One region of the Streptosporangium sp. NPDC051022 genome, then DNA from elsewhere that is predicted to be linked to it. Evidence: riboswitches for the same ligand, from Rfam matches in the RefSeq annotation. Region 1 holds a riboswitch; each other region holds the start of a gene.

Region 1 (6,245 bases):
TACGCCAACGGTGACAAGGAAGTCCTGTACTTCAAGGACTTCAACTCCGGCGCCATGATCCAGAACATCGTGGACCGCGGCAAGAAGATGGCGATCAAGCAGTTCCTCGACTCCGGGCAGAAGGGCCTGCGGATCCAGCATCTGCTGGCGGCCTGCGTGGACGAGTTCTCCGAGAACGAGGACCTGCCCAACACCACCAACCCCGACGACTGGGCCCGCATCTCCGGCAAGAAGGGCGAGCGGATCGTCTACATCCGCACCCTCGTGACGGGCAAGCAGGGCACCGAGGCGGGCCGGTCCATCGACACGGTCGCCAACACCGGCCAGTACCTCTAGCGCATCACCTCCGGCGCGCACGAAGGCGGCGCCCGTCCCTCACCCGGGGGCGGGCGCCGCCTTCGTGTACGCGCGGCGCCCCGCCGCGGGGCGGTCCGCCGGTGAAGGATGTGACCGGTGGGAAAAACGAGGCGCCCGGGAGGGAACCCGAATGATCGAAGTGCCGTCCAAGATGCGTGCGTGAAGATCTAGCTCCGGCCACCTCGTGACCGGCACGGTGGACCGGGGGAACGGACGGCTCGCCGAACTCGACCTTCTGCGGTTCGTCGCCGCCATGGCGGTCGTGTCCTTCCACTACCTCATCGCCTTCGCCTCCGTCTGGGGAGAGCGCCCGGCCAAGCTGTTCCCCGCGGTGGCGCCGCTGTCGAGCCTGGGCATCCTCGGCGTCGAGCTGTTCTTCATGATCAGCGGTTTCGTGATCCTGATGAGCATCTGGGGCAGGAGCCTGGGCGCGTTCGCGCTCTCGCGCCTGGTACGCCTGTATCCCGCCTACTGGGTCAGCGTGGCCGCGGTCGCCGCGGTCTACGGCCTGACGGCGGCGACGGCGCTCGACCCCAAGCTGAGCCTGCGCGACTATCTGGTCAACCTGACCATGTTCCAGCGCGCCGCCGGGGTCACCGACGCCAACGGCGTCTACTGGTCGCTCTGGGCCGAGCTCCGCTTCTACCTGCTGATCTCGATCCTGGTGATCGTCGGGGTGACGTTCGCGCGCTGCCTGGTCTTCATGGGCGTGTGGCTGCTGGCGGCCGTGGCGGCAGGGGTGCTCGGGCTCGCCGAGAACGAGTGGGTGCAGCTGATCGTGATGCCGAAGTACGCGCCGTACTTCGTGGCGGGCATGGCCTTCTACCTGATGACCAGGTTCGGGCCGAAAGTGGTGCTGTGGTGCGTGGCCGGGATCAGCGGCGGCCTGGCGGTGGACGCGGCCCTGGCCAGGGTCGCCGGCCGGATCGAGGCGGCGGGCCGCGAGGCGATGCCCGCGGCCGACTGGGCGGTGGTGGCGACCGTCGCCTGCTTCTACGTGCTGATGGCGATGGTGGCGCTGGGCTGGCTGAGCCGGCTGCGCTGGCGCGGCCTGGTCGTGCTGGGAGCCCTCACCTACCCGCTCTACCTTTTCCACACGCCGGTCGCGGTGGTGCTCGTGCCCGCCCTGCGGGACGCGCTTCCCCCCTGGCTGACCGCGCTGGTCACCGTACTGGTCACGATGGCCCTGTCCTACGTCGTCCACCGGGTCGCCGAGCGGCCCGTGCAGGAGTTCGTCAAGGCCAGGCGGCGGCGCCGGGCCGCGGCGGCCGGTCCGCCCGCCCCCACGCCCGATCCGCCCGGCCGGGGAGCGTTCCCCGCCCCGCCCGCCGAGCCCTTCGCCGCGGGCGAAAAGGCCTCTGTGCCATAACTGTATGGTCACCGGGCATAGTGAAGGGTCTAGGGTCGGGGATATATACGGCGGAGAACTCAGTCGGATGAACAGAGGGTGCGCATGACGGTACGGCGGGTGATGGGCATCGAGACCGAATACGGCATCTCCGTGCCCGGACAGCCGGGGGCCAACGCGATGGTGACCTCCTCCCAGGTGGTGAACGCCTATCTGGCGGCCTCGGCGGCCAGAGCCAGGCGGGCACGGTGGGACTTCGAGGAGGAGAACCCGCTGCGCGACGCCCGGGGTTTCGACCTGTCCAGGGAGGTGGCCGACCAGAGCCAGCTCACCGACGAGGACCTGGGTCTGGCCAACGTGATCCTCACCAACGGGGCCCGGCTGTACGTGGATCACGCCCATCCCGAATACTCGACTCCCGAATGCACCAATCCGCGGGCGGCGGTGATCTGGGACAAGGCGGGGGAGCGGGTCATGCACGACGCCGCGGTCCGCGCCTCGGCCATCCCGTCCAACGCCCCGATCCAGCTCTACAAGAACAACACCGACAACAAGGGCGCCTCCTACGGCTGCCACGAGAACTACCTGATGCGGCGGGCCACGCCGTTCGCCGACATCGTCAGGCACCTGACCCCGTTCTTCGTCTCCCGGCAGGTCGTCACCGGGGCGGGGAAGGTCGGCATCGGGCAGGACTCGCGCGGCGAGGGCTTCCAGATCAGCCAGCGGGCCGACTTCTTCGAGGTCGAGGTCGGGCTGGAGACGACGCTCAAGCGGCCGATCATCAACACCCGGGACGAGCCCCACGCCGACCCGGAGAAGTACCGCAGGCTGCACGTCATCATCGGCGACGCCAACATGTCGGAGATCTCGACCTACCTGAAGCTGGGGTCGACGGCGCTGGTCCTCGCCATGATCGAGGACGGCTACTTCACCCGCGACCTGGCGGTCGACAACCCCGTCCAGGCGCTGCGCGCGGTCTCCCACGACCCGACGCTCAAGTACGAGATCTCGATGCGCGACGGCCGCAGGCTGACGGCGGTGCAGCTCCAGATGGAGTACCTGGAGCTGGCGCGCAAGTACGCCGAGGAGCGCAGCGGCAACGGCGTCGACGAGCTCACCAAGGACGTCCTGGACCGCTGGGAGTCCGTTCTCACCCGCCTGGCCGAGGACCCGATGCAGCTGTCGCGGGAGCTCGACTGGGTGGCCAAGCTGGAGCTGCTGGAGGGCTACCGCGCCCGTGACGGCCTGGCCTGGTCCCACCCGCGCCTGCAGCTCGTCGATCTGCAGTACTCCGACATCCGGCCCGACCGGGGCCTGTACAACAGGCTGGTCGCCCGGGGCCGGATGCAGCGCCTGGTGACCGAGGACGAGGTCCAGCGGGCCATCGAGGCCCCGCCCAGCGACACCCGGGCCTACTTCCGCGGCCGTTGCCTGAGCCAGTTCAGCGAGTCGGTCGCCGCCGCCTCCTGGGATTCGGTCATCTTCGACATCCCCGGGAGGGAGTCCCTGCAGCGGGTTCCGACCATGGAGCCGCTGCGCGGTACCAAGGCCCACGTCGGCGAGCTGTTCGACCGCTGCCGCACCGCCGCCGACCTGGTGACCGCCCTCACCGGCGAGCAGTGAGGGCCCGCCCGCGGAGGGGGTCCCCGGCAGGGACGCCTTCCGCGGGAAGGCCGCGGATCATGGCGCCGGATCGTGGATTCGGATGGGATGCCGGGCGTCACCTGGATTGACGGAACGTAGGGAACCGGGATACGTTCCGGGTGTTTTGTGGCGGTGCGAGGGAAATCCGGTGAGATTCCGGTGCGGTCGCGCCACTGTAACCGGCCCTTCCGGGGCTGGAAGCCAGGTCACTCGGCCGCCACCGACCTTACGACTAGGGACGCGTCAATCCCGAAGGAGGTGGCCGTGAGCCAGATCTCTGCTCCGTACGCCCAGCCCATCCCCTGGATCTCACTCACCCGCTGGCTGCTCGCAGTACCGGTGCTGCTGCTCATCGCCTACCTGGTCGCCTTCGACCAGGGAGCGATCTCGCAGGCCGGAAACTACCTGCACGAACTCATGCACGACGGTCGTCACCTGCTCGGCGTCCCCTGCCACTGAGCCACACGTGATCATCAAACTCATCGTCAGGGGCATGCTCGTCGGGCTGCTCGCCGGGCTGTTCGCCGCGGTCTTCGCCTACACCGTGGGCGAGCCGCGCATCGACCGGGCCATCGCGCTGGAGGAGGCGGCCGCGGCCGCCTCCCCGGCCGGTGAGTCCCACTCGCACGAGGCGGCCGCAACCGCCGACTCCCACGGGGAAGAGGAGCTGGTCAGCAGGAACGGCCAGCGGTTCGGTCTCTTCCTGGCCCTCGCCCTGTACGGCCTGGCCGTCGGCGGCCTGTTCGCCCTCGCCTACGCGGCGGTGCGCGGCCGGGCCGGTCCCCGCTCGGAGCCGCTGCTCGCGGTCACCCTCGCGGCGGCGGCGTTCGTCGCGATCGTCCTCATCCCTTTCCTGAAGTATCCCGCCAACCCGCCGGCCGTCGGCGACCCCGAGACGATCGACCAGCGCACGGTGCTCTACCTGGCCGCCGTGGTCATCGGGATCCTTTCCGTGGGCGCGGGCGCCGCCGCCTACCGGTACCTCTCCGCGGGCGAGCCGTGGCTGCGCTGGCTGGCCAGCGGCGCCGCCCTGCTGGTGCCGGTCGTGGCGGCCTGGATCCTGCTGCCGGGGATCAACGAGGTGCCGGACGGTTTCCCCGCCGACCTCCTGTGGGACTTCCGCATCGCCTCCCTCGGGACCCAGGCGGTGTTCTGGCTCGGCGTCGGCGCGCTCTTCGCCTTCGCCGCGCGCAGGCGCAGCCCGGTGTGAGACCCCTCTCGGGGGTCACCCGCCTGCTGCTGATCTGCCACGCCTCGACGCGGGCGACGGCACGGGCCGCGTTCCCGGGCGACGAACCGCTCGACGGACCCGGCCTGCGCCGCGCCGAGGCCCTGGCTCCGGCGATGGGCCCGGCCCGCGCCGTCCGGGCGGGCGAGCTGCGCTGCGCCCAGACGGCCGAGGCCCTCGGCCTGCGGGCCGAGCCCGACCCGTTGCTCGCCGACTGCGACTACGGCCGGTGGAGCGGCAGGACGCTCGCCGAGATCGAGGCCGCCGAGCCGGAGGCCCTCGCCGCCTGGCTCACCGATCCCGCCGCCGCGCCGCACGGAGGGGAGTCGATCATCGATCTCCTCGGCCGGGTGGCGGGCTGGCTGTCGGCGCTGGAGCCGGGCCGGACCGTCGCCGTCACCCACGCCGCGGTCGTCCGCGCCGCGGTCGTCCACGCGGTGGGCGCCCCGGCCTCCGCCTTCTGGCGCGTCGACGTGGCCCCGCTGGCCCGGGTCGAGCTCACCGGGCGGGCCGGACGCTGGCGGCTGAGCTACCCCGCATGACGACACCCCGCCGGTGACCCGGCGACATCAGATGACATCAAGGGAGGCCTCGAAGGTGCGTCACCCGCGCTACCCCTTCACCGCGATCGTGGGATCGGAGGACCTCAAGCTCGCGCTGATCCTGAACGCCGTCTCCCCCGGCGTCGGCGGGGTCCTGGTCCGCGGGGAGAAGGGCACCGCCAAGTCCACGATCGTGCGGGCGCTGGCGGCGCTGCTGCCGCCGGTGGAGGTGGTACGCGGCTGCCGTTTCTCCTGCGACCCCGCGGCCCCCGACCCCGAATGTCCAGACGGGCCCCACGAGGCGGAGAGCGCGCCGTCGCGGGCCGCCGGGCCCGGCACCGTACGGCCCGCCAGGCTCGTCGAACTGCCGGTCGGTGCCTCGGAGGACCGCCTGGCGGGCTCGCTCGACCTGGAGCGGGCGCTCACCGAGGGGGTGAAGGCCTTCGAACCGGGGCTCCTGGCGGGCGCGCACCGGGGCGTCCTCTACGTCGACGAGGTCAACCTGCTCCACGACCACCTGGTCGACCTGCTGCTCGACGCCGCCGCGCTCGGCACCTGCTACGTCGAGCGGGAGGGCGTCTCGGTACGGCACGCCGCCAGGTTCCTGCTGGTGGGGACCATGAACCCGGAGGAGGGCGAGCTGCGGCCCCAGCTGCTCGACCGGTTCGGGCTGACCGTGGAGGTACGGGCGTCGCGGGAGGTGTCCCAGCGGGCCGAGGTGGTACGGCGGCGCCTGGCGTTCGAGGCCGACCCGGCCGCCTTCGCCGCCCGGTGGGAGGACGAGGAGCGGGCGTTGGCCGAGCGCATCGCCGAGGCGCGGGCCCGGGTGGCGGGCGTCACGCTGCCCGGCGCGGCGCTGCGGCGGATCGCCACGGTCTGCGCGGGCTTCGAGGTGGACGGGCTGCGGGCCGACCTGGTCACCGCGAGGGCGGCGATCGCGCACGCCGCCTGGCGGGGCCGCGCCTCCGTCACCGCCGACGACGTCCGCGAGGCGGCCAGGCTCGCCCTGCCGCACCGGCGCCGCCGCGACCCCTTCGACGCGCCCGGCCTGGACGAGTCGAGGCTGGAGGACCTCCTCAACCAGGTCCCCGACGATCCGGAGGAGCCCGACGACCCGGAGGGCGGC
Region 2 (6,245 bases), on a different contig from region 1:
GAAGCTGTCCTTTCGGCCAACGTCGGCGCGCGAGGTTGGGACGCGGCGACGAAGCCGGGCCTCGGCCCGGTCAGCGGTTCTGGTCGGCCAGGACGGTTACGCGCTGCAGGTGGCGGGAGACCGCCGGCGAGTACGGCTCACGCGTGTGAAGCAGGGCGTGGTTGTCGGCGATCACCAGGTCACCGACCTGCCAGCGGTGCCGGTACAGGCGCCGGGCGTCGTACAGGGCCCGGCGGATGCCCTCCATGACGTCCGCGGGGTCGTGCCCGTCGGGAACCCGGTCCAGGTGCGTGGACCTGACGCGTGTGGCGCCCTCGGTGCGGGGGACGGGCTCGCGGAAGCGCAGCGTGAGAAAGCCGTGCTGCGGATGTGCCGTGACCAGGGGCACCTCGACCGAGTGCACCACCTCACCCTGCTCGTGGACCTCCCGGCTCTCGTAGCGGAAGGTGAGGCTCCGCCACAGGGCCCGGGTGGCCGGATCGGCGTCGGCCAGCACTCCGGCGGTGTCGCAGAACAGGGTCGCCCCCGGTTCGTGAGCCGGAGGCGCCTGCAGGCACTGGAAGATCTCCAGTGCGGGTGTGGGGTCGTGGACGCCGTCCCAGTGCATCGGCATGAAGCCCGAATCGTCGAAGATCTTGCGGGGGTTGGGCCGCGTCCGGATGTCGAGCACGGTCTTACCGGGTGGCGAGCCCCAGCGCTGCGGGGTGCCCAGAGCGCCCGCGAACCCCTCCAGCTCGGTTTCGGTGACCGGCCCGCACCATCCGCGTACGACGATCAGGCGATGATCGCGGATCAGGCTCCGCACCGAATCGGCGGGCAGCCGGTGCAGCCCGGTGCCGGCGTCGTGGGCACGTGCGATCAGTTCGACGCCGAACGGCCGCAGGGGAATGTGCGCCCAGGCCGGGTGGAGGGTCGAGGCTTCGGAGAAGGTCATGGTGTGCACCTGTCTTGTCTGCGGCCGTGGCTTCGGGCGGCGCTTCACGCCGGACGCGGAAAACGTCGACGTCACACTTCGATATCAGATAGTTACTCATGGTAGCGTTGCGGTGTCATGCCGGGCTCGCACCACGCACGGCGCGGCCAGGAGCGGACAGGTTCGAGAACACCCAGGCCGGTCGAGACAGAGCGTGTCATCGGCCCGTCTCGGTCATCCCGTCTCGGCCGCGACGTCCTGGCGCCGGGAGGGGAGGCGCGTGCGCCTCCAGCGGGTCGGCCGATCGGGCACGCATGGCCACGTCGGCGGCGCCCGGCGTCCGGCGACGAGCAATTGAGGAAACGTGCGTAACTGGCCACTCTTCGACCTGTCTGTCACATCGCCCCGCCTGGAGCTCCGCAGCCCGTCGCTGACGGAGCTCGACGAACTCGCCGACGTGGCGGCCCGCGGTGTGCACGACGAGGGGGACATGCCGTTCATCGTGCCGTGGTCGGCCGCCGAGCCCTCTCAGCGGGCCAGGAGCACCGTCCGGGAGTGCTTCCGCTCATGGGCCGAGTTCACCCCGAGCCGGTGGACGCTCAGCTTCGCGGTGATCCATGAGGGGCAGGTGATCGGCCTGCAGGCGCTCAAGGCCGTCGACTTCCCCGTCACCCGCGAGGTCAAGACCTCCACCTGGCTGGGGCGCGGCTTTCAGGGCCGGGGCCTGGGAACCGAACTGCGTGCCGTGGTGCACCACCTGGCCTTCGCCGGACTGCGCGCCGAACACATGACGACGGTCGCGTTCGCGGACAACCACGCCTCGATCGCGGTCTACGGAAAGTTCGACTACCTGCAGGACGGGATCAACGTGGTCGACCGCCAGGGCGAGGCGGCGGTCGGGCGCCGCTTCCGCCTGCCCCGGGCCCGCTGGGCGCCGCGGGACGACATCAAGATCCACAACCTGGAGCGGTGTCTCCCGCTCTTCGGTCTCTGACCCTCGTTTCCGTTCGTTTCCGCAGGTTCCGCACGCGCCTGCCCGACTCACCGCGATGACCGCTGTTCAGCCAGAGATGCCAACCGTACGTGAGGATGTGTGATGGTAGAGATCATCGGAGCCGGCCTTGGCCGTACCGGCACCTATTCACTGCAGGCCGCCTTGACCCGGCTCGGATACGGCCCCTGCCATCACATGTCGTCGCTGGGTGAGGATCCGCGCCTGCTGGCGGAGTGGACGGCCGTCGCCCGCGGCCAGGCCCCCGACTGGCGCCGGTTGCTCACCGGCTTCCGGTCGGCGGTGGACTGGCCCGCGGCGGCCTTCTGGCGGCAGCTGCTGGAGACCTATCCGGAGGCCAAGGTGGTGCTCACCGTTCGCGACCCGCGAAGCTGGTATGCCAGCGCCCACAGGACGATCTACCGTTACACCGCTCTCCAGCCCGGCCTCGGCGGCGCTCTGACCTGGCTGGAGGACAGACTCTCGGTCTCCATCCGGCGCCGCAGGGAAATCTGCCGCCGGCTGATCTGGGACGGCGTCTTCGACGGCCGATTCCAGGATCCCCGGTACGCGATGGAGATCTTCCAGCGGCACAACGAGGAGGTCCGCGCGTGGGTCCCCGGGCACCGGCTCCTGGTCTTCGAGGTGTCGCAGGGCTGGCGGCCGCTTTGCGACTTCCTCGGCGCCGACGTCCCGGACGAACCGTTTCCGCATCTCAACGACGCGGCCGAATTCCGGCGTCTGGCGGCGCTGCGGCAGTGGCGGACGCTCACACTGCGCAAGACGGTCGCGGTCGGGGGAGCGGCCATCCGATGATCGGCCAGGCGGCCGCGGGATGGGAATGGATCAACGACTTCCTCACTCTCCCGCATCCAGAGATAGGGCGGAGCGGGCCGGTCTGCCCGTTCGTCATGCCCGCGATCAAGAACGGCACCCTGCACTTCAGCACCCGCCGGATCGGCCCTCCCGGCGACGCGGGCCACCTGACCGCGCTCATCGAGAACCTGGTCGACGAGTTCTCCGTCATGGCCTGGGCCCAGCCCAACAGGACACTGCACGCGATGGTCGCGGTCATCGCCGGCCTGCCGCCGGAGCGGGTGAGCGCGCTGGACGAAGCGCACGCCATGGTCAAGCGCCGGATGGTGCGGCGTGGACTGATGCTCGGTCAGTTCCATCCGGACTGTGCCGAGACGGCGGCCAGGAACCCCTCCTTCGCCGTGGCGCGTTCCCCTGTCCCCATGCTGGCCCTGCGCAACATGGCCTTCCACGACCTGCTCTTCCTGCATCAGGACCGGGAGTGGTTCGCGGCCTACGCCGACAGGTACGGCCGGCGCTACGAGACCGGCCAGGCTCGCGACGCGTTCCTGACCACCCTCTACGAACAGGCCTGTCAGCGCTGGCGGACACCCCTGTGACCCCGGAAGCCGGAAGACGCCCCGGGCCGGGAGCCGCCGGACCGGATCCGCCTGCCGGACAGGACGTGTCGTGCGGCAGAACCCGGTGACGTCGTTCACAGATCCGGGTTTCGCCCGCCTATGAAACATTCCGGGGCTTGTGAGATGATGCGGCCGCAGGCGACGGCGGAACGAGGAAACCGGTGTGAATCCGGTGCGGTCCCGCCACTGTGATCGGCGAGCGAATCCCGAACAGGCCACTGCCCGTGCGCGGGTGGGAAGGCCGGGACGAGCTTCGACCCGAGAGCCAGGAGACTCACGCGGTCGCCTCCTCACAGGAATTGGGGCGGATCTCCCCAAGAGAGGAACGGTGGTCGCCATGCCGCTCATCCGGCGTGACGTCTTTTCCGCTGCCCGCGGTACGGGCCTCTTGTGGTGATCCGGCTCCTCACCCGCCGCGGGCGCTGTCGAGGAACAGCGGTCGCGGCCCGTCCCCGGGAGACCACAGATGGGCCTCATCCGCCCGATCGGCGGCGCGCTGTTCGCCGTCCTGCTCACCGTCACCGTCACCGCCTGCGGCACCGGCGATCCGAGTACCCCCCAGGCGTCCTCACCGTCCTCGGCGGCCGCCGACGGCCGCTGCGTCACCTCCTATGACGCGGGCACGGACTACTTCCCGGTCAAGCAGACCCTGAAGCACGCGACGAACGTCACCCTCACCTACGCCGGGAACTACCAGGTGATCACGGTCAAGCAGCCCGCGCCGGGCGCCAAGCCGGAGACGTATGTCCTGGTGCGCTGTGGTACACCTGCCCCGCAGCTGACGGGGGCGCTGGCCGGGGCGGTGACGGTGCAGACCCCGATCCGGACCCTGTACTCCGCCTCGACCACCCACCTGCCCCTCATCACCTCGCTCGGCGTGCTGGACCGGCTCAAAGCGGTCTCCTCGGCCGGATACATCACCTCACCGGAGGTGCTGGCACAGGTGAAGGCCGGGGCGATCACCGAGTACGCCGCCGGAGGGGAGGTGGACACAGAGAAGGTCATCGCGGCCAGGCCGGACGCGCTGATGACCGGCGGCACCGAGGACAAGTCCTACGGCCCGCTGCGCCAGGCCGGGGTCGCGGTGGTCGCCAACGCCGAGTGGCTGGAGTCCACCGCGCTGGGCAGGGCCGAGTGGATCAAGGTGATGGCCGCGCTGACCGGCACCGAGGCCAAGGCCGCCGAGGTTTTCGGCAAGGTCGAGGCCGACTACGCGGCTCTGGCGGCCAAGGTCAAGGCGGCCACCCCGGTCACGGCGCTGCCGGGGCAGATGTACCAGGGGCAGTGGTCGATGCCGAACGGCGGCAGCTACGTCGCAGGACTGATCAAGAACGCGGGCGGCACCTATCCGTGGGAGCAGACGTCCGGCCCCGGCAGCACGACGCTGGACCTGGAGGCCGTCCTGTCCAAGGCCAAGGACGCCAAGGTCTGGCTGGCCACCGTCAACGACTGGAAGTCCCTGGCCGACGTGGAGAAGTCCGACGCCCGCTACGCCAAGTTCGGCGCCTTCGAGACCGGGAACGTCTGGTCGGCCAACAAGGCGCTGGGACCCGGCGGCGGCAACGACTTCTATGAGCGCGGCGTCGCACGTCCCGACCTGGTCCTGGCCGACCTGGTCGCGATCCTGCACCCCGACCTGGAACCGGGTCACGAGTTCACCTTCTACCAGAAGATGATCAAGTGACGGCTCCGGCCGTCACCGGAAGCGTCCTGGCTCGTCCGGCGGCGGTGGTGAACCGCCGCCGGACGGCCGTACTGTCGGGTGTGGCGATCGCCGTGCCGCTCGCGTTCGCGCTGGCGGTCATGCTCGGCTCGACCTCCATCCCGGTGGAGCAGGCGCTGCGCGCGCTGGTGCGCGACGGCGCGGCCGATCCGGGAGTCCAGGAGATCGTCTGGACGGTACGGCTGCCGCGCGCGATCACCGCCGCCCTGGCCGGGGCGGCGCTGTCGGCCTCGGGGGTGCAGCTTCAGACGCTGTTCCGCAACCCGCTGGCCGAGCCGTACATCCTGGGGGTGAGCTCGGGCGCGAGCCTGGGCGTGGCTCTGATCATCATCGGCTGGGGCGGGGCGGCGGGCGCGTTCACCGCCGGTGTGGCCGGGCTCGGCCGCGCCGGGGTCGTCGTGGCCGCCTCGGCGGGCGCGGCGGCGGTGCTGGCTCTGGTGCTCGTGCTGTCGCGGCGGGTCAGGTCGGTGGTGACCCTGCTGATCATCGGGGTGATGGTGGGCTCGGCCGCAGTCTCGGTGATCACGCTGCTGCTGGTCTACACCGACCCGCAGCGGGCCCAGCAGTTCATCATGTGGGGCCTGGGCAGCTTCGCCGGAACCACCTGGGCGGATCTGGCGGTGTTCGCCCCGGTGTGCCTGGCCGCGCTGGCCGGGGCGCTGGCCGGAGTCAAGTCGCTCAACGCGCTGCTGCTGGGGGAGAACTACGCTCACACGATGGGGGTGAAAGTCCGGACGGTGCGCACTCTCACGCTGCTGATCTCCTCGGTGCTGGCCGGGGCGGTCACCGCCTACTGCGGGCCGATCGCCTTCCTCGGTCTGGCCGTGCCACACGTGGCCCGGCTGCTGCTGGGCACCGCCGACCACCGCGTCCTGATGCCCGGCGTCATGCTGCTCGGCGCCGCGACGGCGCTGGTGTGCTGCGTGGCCACCCAGGCTCCGGGCAGCGGCGTCGTGCTGCCGCTGAACGCCGTGACCACCATCCTGGGCGCCCCCGTTGTGATCGCCGTACTGCTGCGCAGCCGTACGGCCCGGACCGGACCGGCGGTGTGACCATGACCGAACAGCCACCGCGGGGCCTGCACCTGCGTCACCTGCACGCCGGATACCCGGAACGGCGCGGGCAGGCCGGACGGCGGGTGCTCACCGACCTGAACGCCTCGGCCGTTCCCGGCGAACTGAC
Region 3 (6,245 bases), on a different contig from region 1:
ACGTGGAGATCGTCGCCACGCGCGAGAGACGGATGCTCGGCGGGCTCGTCGTGGACGAGCGCTGCCTCGGCGGCGGCAAGGTGCTCATGCTGCGGGCGGCCGGAACGGCGACACCCTTCGGCTACGCCTACTCCGACAGCGCGAGCGACCTGCCCCTGCTGCTCGCCGCCCGGCGCCGCTTCGCGATCAGCCCGTCCGCCTCCCACCTGAGACGCATCCTGGCCGGGACGGACGGCGACTGCACGGTCCTGCCGTGGCGGACGGAGCCCTCCGGTCCGGCCTCCCATCCGGCCGCCGCTCCCACTCCGACCTCCTGTCCGGCCTCCTGTCCGGCCTCCGGTCCGGCCGCCGCTCCCACTCCGGCGGCCGGACCCGCCGCTCAGCCGCCGTCCTCCAGATCCCCCTCGGACTTGAGGTAGACCTCCTGGAGCTCCCGCAGGATGTCGGGGTCGGGGTGCTCCCACATGCCGCGCCCGGCCGCCTCCAGCAGCCGTTCGGCGATGCCGTGCAGCGCCCACGGGTTGGACTCGGCCAGGAAGGCCTGGTTCTCCTCATCCAGCACGTAGGTCGCGGCCAGTTTGTCGTACATCCAGTCGGCGACCACCCCGGTGGTCGCGTCGTAGCCGAACAGGTAGTCGACGGTCGCGGCGAGCTCGAAGGCGCCCTTGTAGCCGTGCCTGCGCATGGCGGCCAGCCAGCGCGGGTTGACCACCCGGGCGCGGAAGATCCTGGAGGTCTCCTCGGAGAGCGTCCGGGTGCGGACCGCGTCGGGGCGGGTGCTGTCGCCAATGTAGGCGGCGGGCGCCTTCCCGGTGAGCGCGCGGACGGTGGCGATCATGCCGCCGTGGTACTGGAAGTAGTCGTCGGAGTCGGCGATGTCGTGCTCGCGGGTGTCGACGTTCTTGGCCGCGACCGCGATCCTCCGGTAGGCCGTCTCCATGTCCCGCCTGGCCGGGACACCGTCGACGCCCCTGCCGTAGGCGAAACCGCCCCACACCGCGTACACCTCGGCGAGGTCGGCGTCGTCGCGCCAGTTGCGGCTGTCGATCAGCGGCAGCAGCCCGGCGCCGTAGGCACCCGGCCGTGAGCCGAAGATCCGCATCGTGGCCCTGCGCTCGTCGCCGTGCTCGCGGGTGTCGGCCAGCACGTGCGCCCTGACGTAGTTGCGCTCCTCGGGTTCCTCCAGCGCGGCGGCCAGCCGTACGGCGTCGTCCAGCATGGCCACCACGTGCGGGAACGCGTCCCTGAAGAATCCGCTGATCCGGACCGTGACGTCCACCCTGGGGCGGCCGAGCTCCTCCGCCGGGATCGGCTCGAGGCCGGTGACCCGCCGCGACGCCTCGTCCCACACCGGACGCACGCCCAGCAGCGCCAGCACCTCGGCCACGTCGTCGCCGGCCGTGCGCATGGCGCTGGTCCCCCACACCGACAGGCCGACCGAGCGCGGCCAGTCGCCGGTCTCGGCGCGGTAGCGCTCCAGGAGGGAGTCGGCCATCGCCTGCCCGGTCTCCCAGGCCAGCCTGCTCGGCACGGCCTTGGGGTCGACCGAGTAGAAGTTGCGGCCCGTGGGCAGCACGTTGACCAGCCCGCGCAGCGGCGACCCGCTCGGCCCGGCCGGGACGTACCCGCCGTCGAGGGCGTGCAGGATCGCGCCGATCTCGTCAGTGGTGCGCGCCAGCCGGGGCACGACCTCCTCGGCCGCGAACCTCAGGATGCGTTCGACCTGCCCGGAACCGGCCCCGCCATCCGGAGCGTCCGGGGTATCCGGAGTATCCGGGGTGTCCGGGGCAGACCCCGTCCTGGCGGTTCCCGGCACGGTCGCGGCCACCTCGGCGGCGGCCTCCGGGTCCCAGCCCCGCTCCTCCATGGCCTCGACCAGCGATCTGGCCAGCGTCTCGGCCTCGTCGGTGCCCAGGCGGCCCGCCGTACCGTCCTCGCGGAGCCCCAGGGCCTCGCGGAGCCCGGGCAGCGCCTGGCCACCGGCCCACATCTGACGGGCGCGGAGGATGGCGAGCACCAGGTCGACGCGCGCCGCGCCCTCGGGCGCCGCGCCCAGCACGTGGAGGCCGTCACGGATCTGGACGTCCTTGACCTCGCACAGCCAGCCGTCGACGTGCAGCAGGAAGTCGTCGAACTCGGCGTCGTGCGGACGGTCCTCGATGCCGAGGTCGTGGTCGAGCCGGGCGGCCTGGATCAGGGTCCAGATCTGCGCGCGGATCGCGGGCAGCTTCGCCGGGTCCATCGCGGCGATGGAGGCGTGCTCGTCGAGGAGCTGCTCCAGCCTGGTCATGTCCCCGTAGGTGTCGGCGCGGGCCATCGGCGGGACGAGGTGGTCGACCAGCGTCGCGTGGGCGCGGCGCTTGGCCTGGGTGCCCTCGCCGGGGTCGTTGACCAGGAACGGGTAGATCAGCGGCAGGTCTCCCAGCGCGGCGTCCGGGCCGCAGGAGGCCGACAGGCCCGCCGACTTGCCGGGCAGCCATTCCAGGTTGCCGTGCTTGCCCACGTGCACCACGGCGTGCGCGCCGAAACCGTCGGCCAGCCAGCGGTAGGCCGCCAGGTAGTGGTGGCTGGGCGGCAGGCCGGGGTCGTGGTAGATCGCGATGGGGTTCTCGCCGAACCCCCGGGGCGGCTGCACCATGACCACGACGTTGCCCGCGCGCAGCGCGGCCAGCACGATCTCGCCGTCCGGATCCCGGGAGGTGTCGACGAACAGCTCGCCCGGCGCGGATCCCCAGTGCTCCTCCACGTCGGAGCGCAGGTCCTCGGGCAGCGTGGCGTACCACCGGGCGTACCGCGCCGCCGCGATGCGAACGGGGTTGCCGGCGAGTTGCTCCTCGGTGAGCCAGTCGGGGTCCTGCCCGCCCGCGGCGATCAGGGCGTGGATCAGCGCGTCGCCGTCCTGCTCGGTCACGCCTGGCAGCTCGCCCTCGGCGCCGATGTCGTAGCCCCGCTCGCGCATCGCGGCCAGCAGCCGCACCAGGCTCGCCGGGGTGTCGAGGCCGACCGCGTTGCCGATCCGGGAGTGCTTGGTGGGGTAGGCCGACAGCATCAGCACGATCCGCCGCTCGGCGGGCGGGACGTGCCGGAGCGTGGCGTGCCGTACGGCGATGCCCGCCACCCGCGCGGCGCGCTCGGGGTCGGCGACGTAGACGGTCAGGCCGTCCCCGTCGATCTCCTTGAAGGAGAACGGCACCGTGATGATCCGCCCGTCGAACTCGGGGATCGCGACCTGGGTCGCCGCGTCGAGCGGGGACAGGCCGTCGTCGTTCTCCTCCCAGGCGGCCCGGCCGCCGGTCAGGCACAGGCCCTGCAGGATCGGCACGTCCAGCTCGGCGAGCGCGCCGACGTCCCAGGCCTCGTCGTCGCCACCGGCCGAGGCGGTGGCCGGGCGGGTGCCGCCCGCGGCGAGCACGGTCACCACCAGGGCGTCGACCGTGCGCAGGGTCTCCAGCAGGCCGGGCTCGGCGCTGCGCAGGGAGGCGCAGTAGACGGGCAGCGCGCGGGCGCCCGCGTCCTCGACGGCCGAGCAGAGGGTCTCGACGAAGGCGGTGTTGCCCGCGACGTGGTGGGCTCGGTAGTAGAGCACCCCGACGACGGGGCCGTCCTGGCGGCGCGCCTCGCGCTCCAGCACGCCCCAGGCGGGGGTCGGGGCGGGCGCGGCGAACCCGTGCCCGGTCAGCAGCAGGGTGTCCGACAGGAACCGGGCGAGCTCGGCGAGGTTGGCCGGGCCGCCGTGGGCGAGGTAGGCGTGCGCCTCGGCGCAGACCCCGCCGGGCACGGTCGACAGCTCCATCAGCTCGGCGTCGGGCGCCTGCTCGCCGCCGAGCACGACGACGGGCAGGGGTCCGGCGAGCAGGGCGTCCAGGCCCTCCTCCCAGGCGCGGCGCCCGCCGAGCAGCCGGACCACGACCAGGTCGGCGCCCTCGACCAGGGGCGGCAGGTCCTGCGCGGTGAGCCTGGCGGGGTTGCCGAGGCGGTAGTCCGCGCCGCTCGCGCGGGCGCTGAGCAGGTCGGTGTCGGAGGTGGAGAGCAGAAGGATCACGCGTCGCCCTCCGCGGTGGGCGGGACGGCGCGGCACGGGGACACGCCGGGCGAGGCGGCGCGGCCCGGCCGTACGGCGGGCGAAGTGACACGGCCCGGCCGTACGGCGGGCGGGGCGGCGGGGTTCTGCGGTGTCACGGGCCGGCAGGGGAACGGCGAACAGCGCACGGGGGCTTCCTCCCTCGGGGTCCTCGCCCCGGGTCGTCGTCGGCTACGACGGCTGGAGTCTCCTGGCTCCCGGATCGACGCTCCCCCCAGCCTTCCCGTCCGTCGGTCGGACAGTGGCCTGGATGGGGTTCGCTCCCCGGTTACAGTGGCGGGACCGCGCCGGATTCACACCGGCTTCCTCCCTTTGCCGTCGCCAACGATGAGACTACGGCAGCGAGGTTCCTCGCAAGAAACTGGAGCTAACATCCTCAGCGTGTTCATTGGCGACTTCTCCGGGCGATCGCGGCCTGACGCGTGCCCGGGTGCCCTCCAGGTGCACGCCGCCGCCGACGGCGGCCTGGCGCGGATCAGGGTGCCCGGGGGACGGCTGACGTCCTCCCAGCTCCGGGAGCTCGCCGACGCCGCCTCGGCCTGCGGGAGCGGCGTCATCGAACTGACCTCCCGCGCGAACGTCCAGGTGCGCGGGCTCGGCGCGGACGGCGGTCACGCGAACGGTGACTCCACGGGCGGTGACCTCACGGACACCGATTTCGCGGACGGTGGCTTCGCGGCCCGCATGGCGGCCGCGGGGCTGCTGCCCTCGGCCACCCACGAGCGGGTCCGCAACATCCTCGCCTCCCCTCTGACCGGGTGCGACGGCCGGGGGATGCTCGACGTGAGCCCGCTGGTCTCCGACCTGGACCGGCGGCTCTGCGGCACGCCCGCGCTCGCCGGTCTGCCGGGGCGTTTCCTGTTCGCGTTCGACGACGGCCGGGGCGACGTGGCCTGGCTCGACCCCGACGCCGGAATCCTGCCGACCGGCCCCGGCGAGGCCGCCCTGATCCTCGCGGGCACCGACAGCGGCCTGCGCGTGCCGATCGGCTCGGCGGTGACCGCCCTGCTCGCCGCCGCCGAGGCGTTCCTGGCCGAGCCCGAGGTCCGGCGGGCGCGCGCCTGGCGGATCGGCGAGCTGCCCGGCTGCGCCGAACGGATCGCCGTCCGAGTCGCCGTCCGGGTCGGCTCCGCCGTGGGGGCCGGGCGGACGAGCCCGCTCCTGCCTCGCGCGCAGGCGCCCACCGGGTGGGAACCGGTGGGAATCCTCGGAGAGCCGGAAGGTCCGGCGGTGCTCGGGGTCGCGGTGCCGCTGGGACGGCTGACCTCCGCCCAGGCGGGGCTGCTGGCGGACCTGGCCTCCCCCGCCGGGGTACGGCTGACGCCGTGGCGCGGCGTGGTCCTGCCCGGCCTGACCCCCGCCGAGGCCGCCGGGGCCGCCGCCCTGGCCGGAAAGGTGGGTCTGGTCGTCGACCCCGGCTCTCCGTGGACGGGTGTGACGGCCTGCACGGGCCGCCCCGGCTGCGCCAAGTCGCTGGCCGACGTGCGGGCGGACGCGACCAGGGCCATGTCCGCCACCATGTCCACCGACATGTCCACCGACACGACCGCCGCCATGTCCACCGACACGACCGTCGATGTGACCATTGATGTGACCATTGATGTGGCCGCCGGTGTGGCCGCCCCCGCGGTCACGGCCCCGGATGCGGCGGGCTCGCCGCGCACCGGTACGCTCCCCGTGCACTGGGCGGGCTGCGAACGGCGCTGCGGTCGTCCCAGGGGGCGGGTCGCCGACGTGGTCGCCACCGCCGCCGGTTACCGGATCGATCTGGACGGCAGAAGCCTGAACTGCGCGGACATCGAAGAGACCACGGCCGTGGTGACGGCCCTGAGAGGGGAAACGTGATCGACTACGTCCGTGACGGCGCGGAGATCTACCGGCGTTCCTTCGCCACCATCCGCGCCGAGAGCGACCTGGACGGCCTGCCCCCGGACGTCGCCCAGGTGGCGGTCCGTATGATCCACGCCTGCGGGATGGTCGACCTGGTCGGCGACCTCGGCTGGTCGCCCGGCGTGGTGGCCTCCGCCCGCGCCGCCCTGCGCGCGGGCGCGCCGGTGCTGTGCGACGCGATGATGGTCGCCTCCGGGGTGACCCGCCGCCGCCTGCCCGCGGACAACGAGGTGATCTGCACGCTGGGCGACCCCGGGGTGCCGGAGCTGGCCGA

The links. Region 1 has a riboswitch for cobalamin ahead of AB0N02_RS21315 (CbtB domain-containing protein). Riboswitches for the same ligand answer to the same signal wherever they lie in the genome.
Region 2: another riboswitch for cobalamin. It lies ahead of AB0N02_RS22200 (ABC transporter substrate-binding protein); the one in region 1 lies ahead of AB0N02_RS21315 (CbtB domain-containing protein).
Region 3: another riboswitch for cobalamin. It lies ahead of cobN (cobaltochelatase subunit CobN); the one in region 1 lies ahead of AB0N02_RS21315 (CbtB domain-containing protein).

The regions. Positions count from the first base shown of each region.
Region 1 is NZ_JBFBCF010000012.1:192,648-198,892, forward strand. It holds gene arc (proteasome ATPase) at 1-336, shown strand, start outside; gene AB0N02_RS21305 (acyltransferase) at 542-1,726, shown strand; gene dop (depupylase/deamidase Dop) at 1,811-3,328, shown strand; adenosylcobalamin (AdoCbl) riboswitch at 3,476-3,570, shown strand; gene AB0N02_RS21315 (CbtB domain-containing protein) at 3,614-3,808, shown strand; gene AB0N02_RS21320 (CbtA family protein) at 3,816-4,559, shown strand; gene AB0N02_RS21325 (histidine phosphatase family protein) at 4,556-5,119, shown strand; gene AB0N02_RS21330 (putative cobaltochelatase) at 5,151-6,245, shown strand, end outside.
Region 2 is NZ_JBFBCF010000013.1:151,720-157,964, forward strand. It holds gene AB0N02_RS22180 (TauD/TfdA family dioxygenase) at 71-934, opposite strand; gene AB0N02_RS22185 (GNAT family protein) at 1,278-1,907, shown strand; gene AB0N02_RS22190 (sulfotransferase family protein) at 2,010-2,720, shown strand; gene AB0N02_RS22195 (DUF6875 domain-containing protein) at 2,717-3,319, shown strand; cobalamin riboswitch at 3,454-3,635, shown strand; gene AB0N02_RS22200 (ABC transporter substrate-binding protein) at 3,807-5,024, shown strand; gene AB0N02_RS22205 (iron ABC transporter permease) at 5,021-6,115, shown strand; gene AB0N02_RS22210 (ATP-binding cassette domain-containing protein) at 6,118-6,245, shown strand, end outside.
Region 3 is NZ_JBFBCF010000054.1:17,701-23,945, reverse strand. It holds gene AB0N02_RS45290 (haloacid dehalogenase-like hydrolase) at 1-419, shown strand, start outside; gene cobN (cobaltochelatase subunit CobN) at 380-4,042, opposite strand; cobalamin riboswitch at 4,246-4,439, opposite strand; gene AB0N02_RS45280 (precorrin-3B synthase) at 4,463-5,926, shown strand; gene AB0N02_RS45275 (precorrin-8X methylmutase) at 5,923-6,245, shown strand, end outside.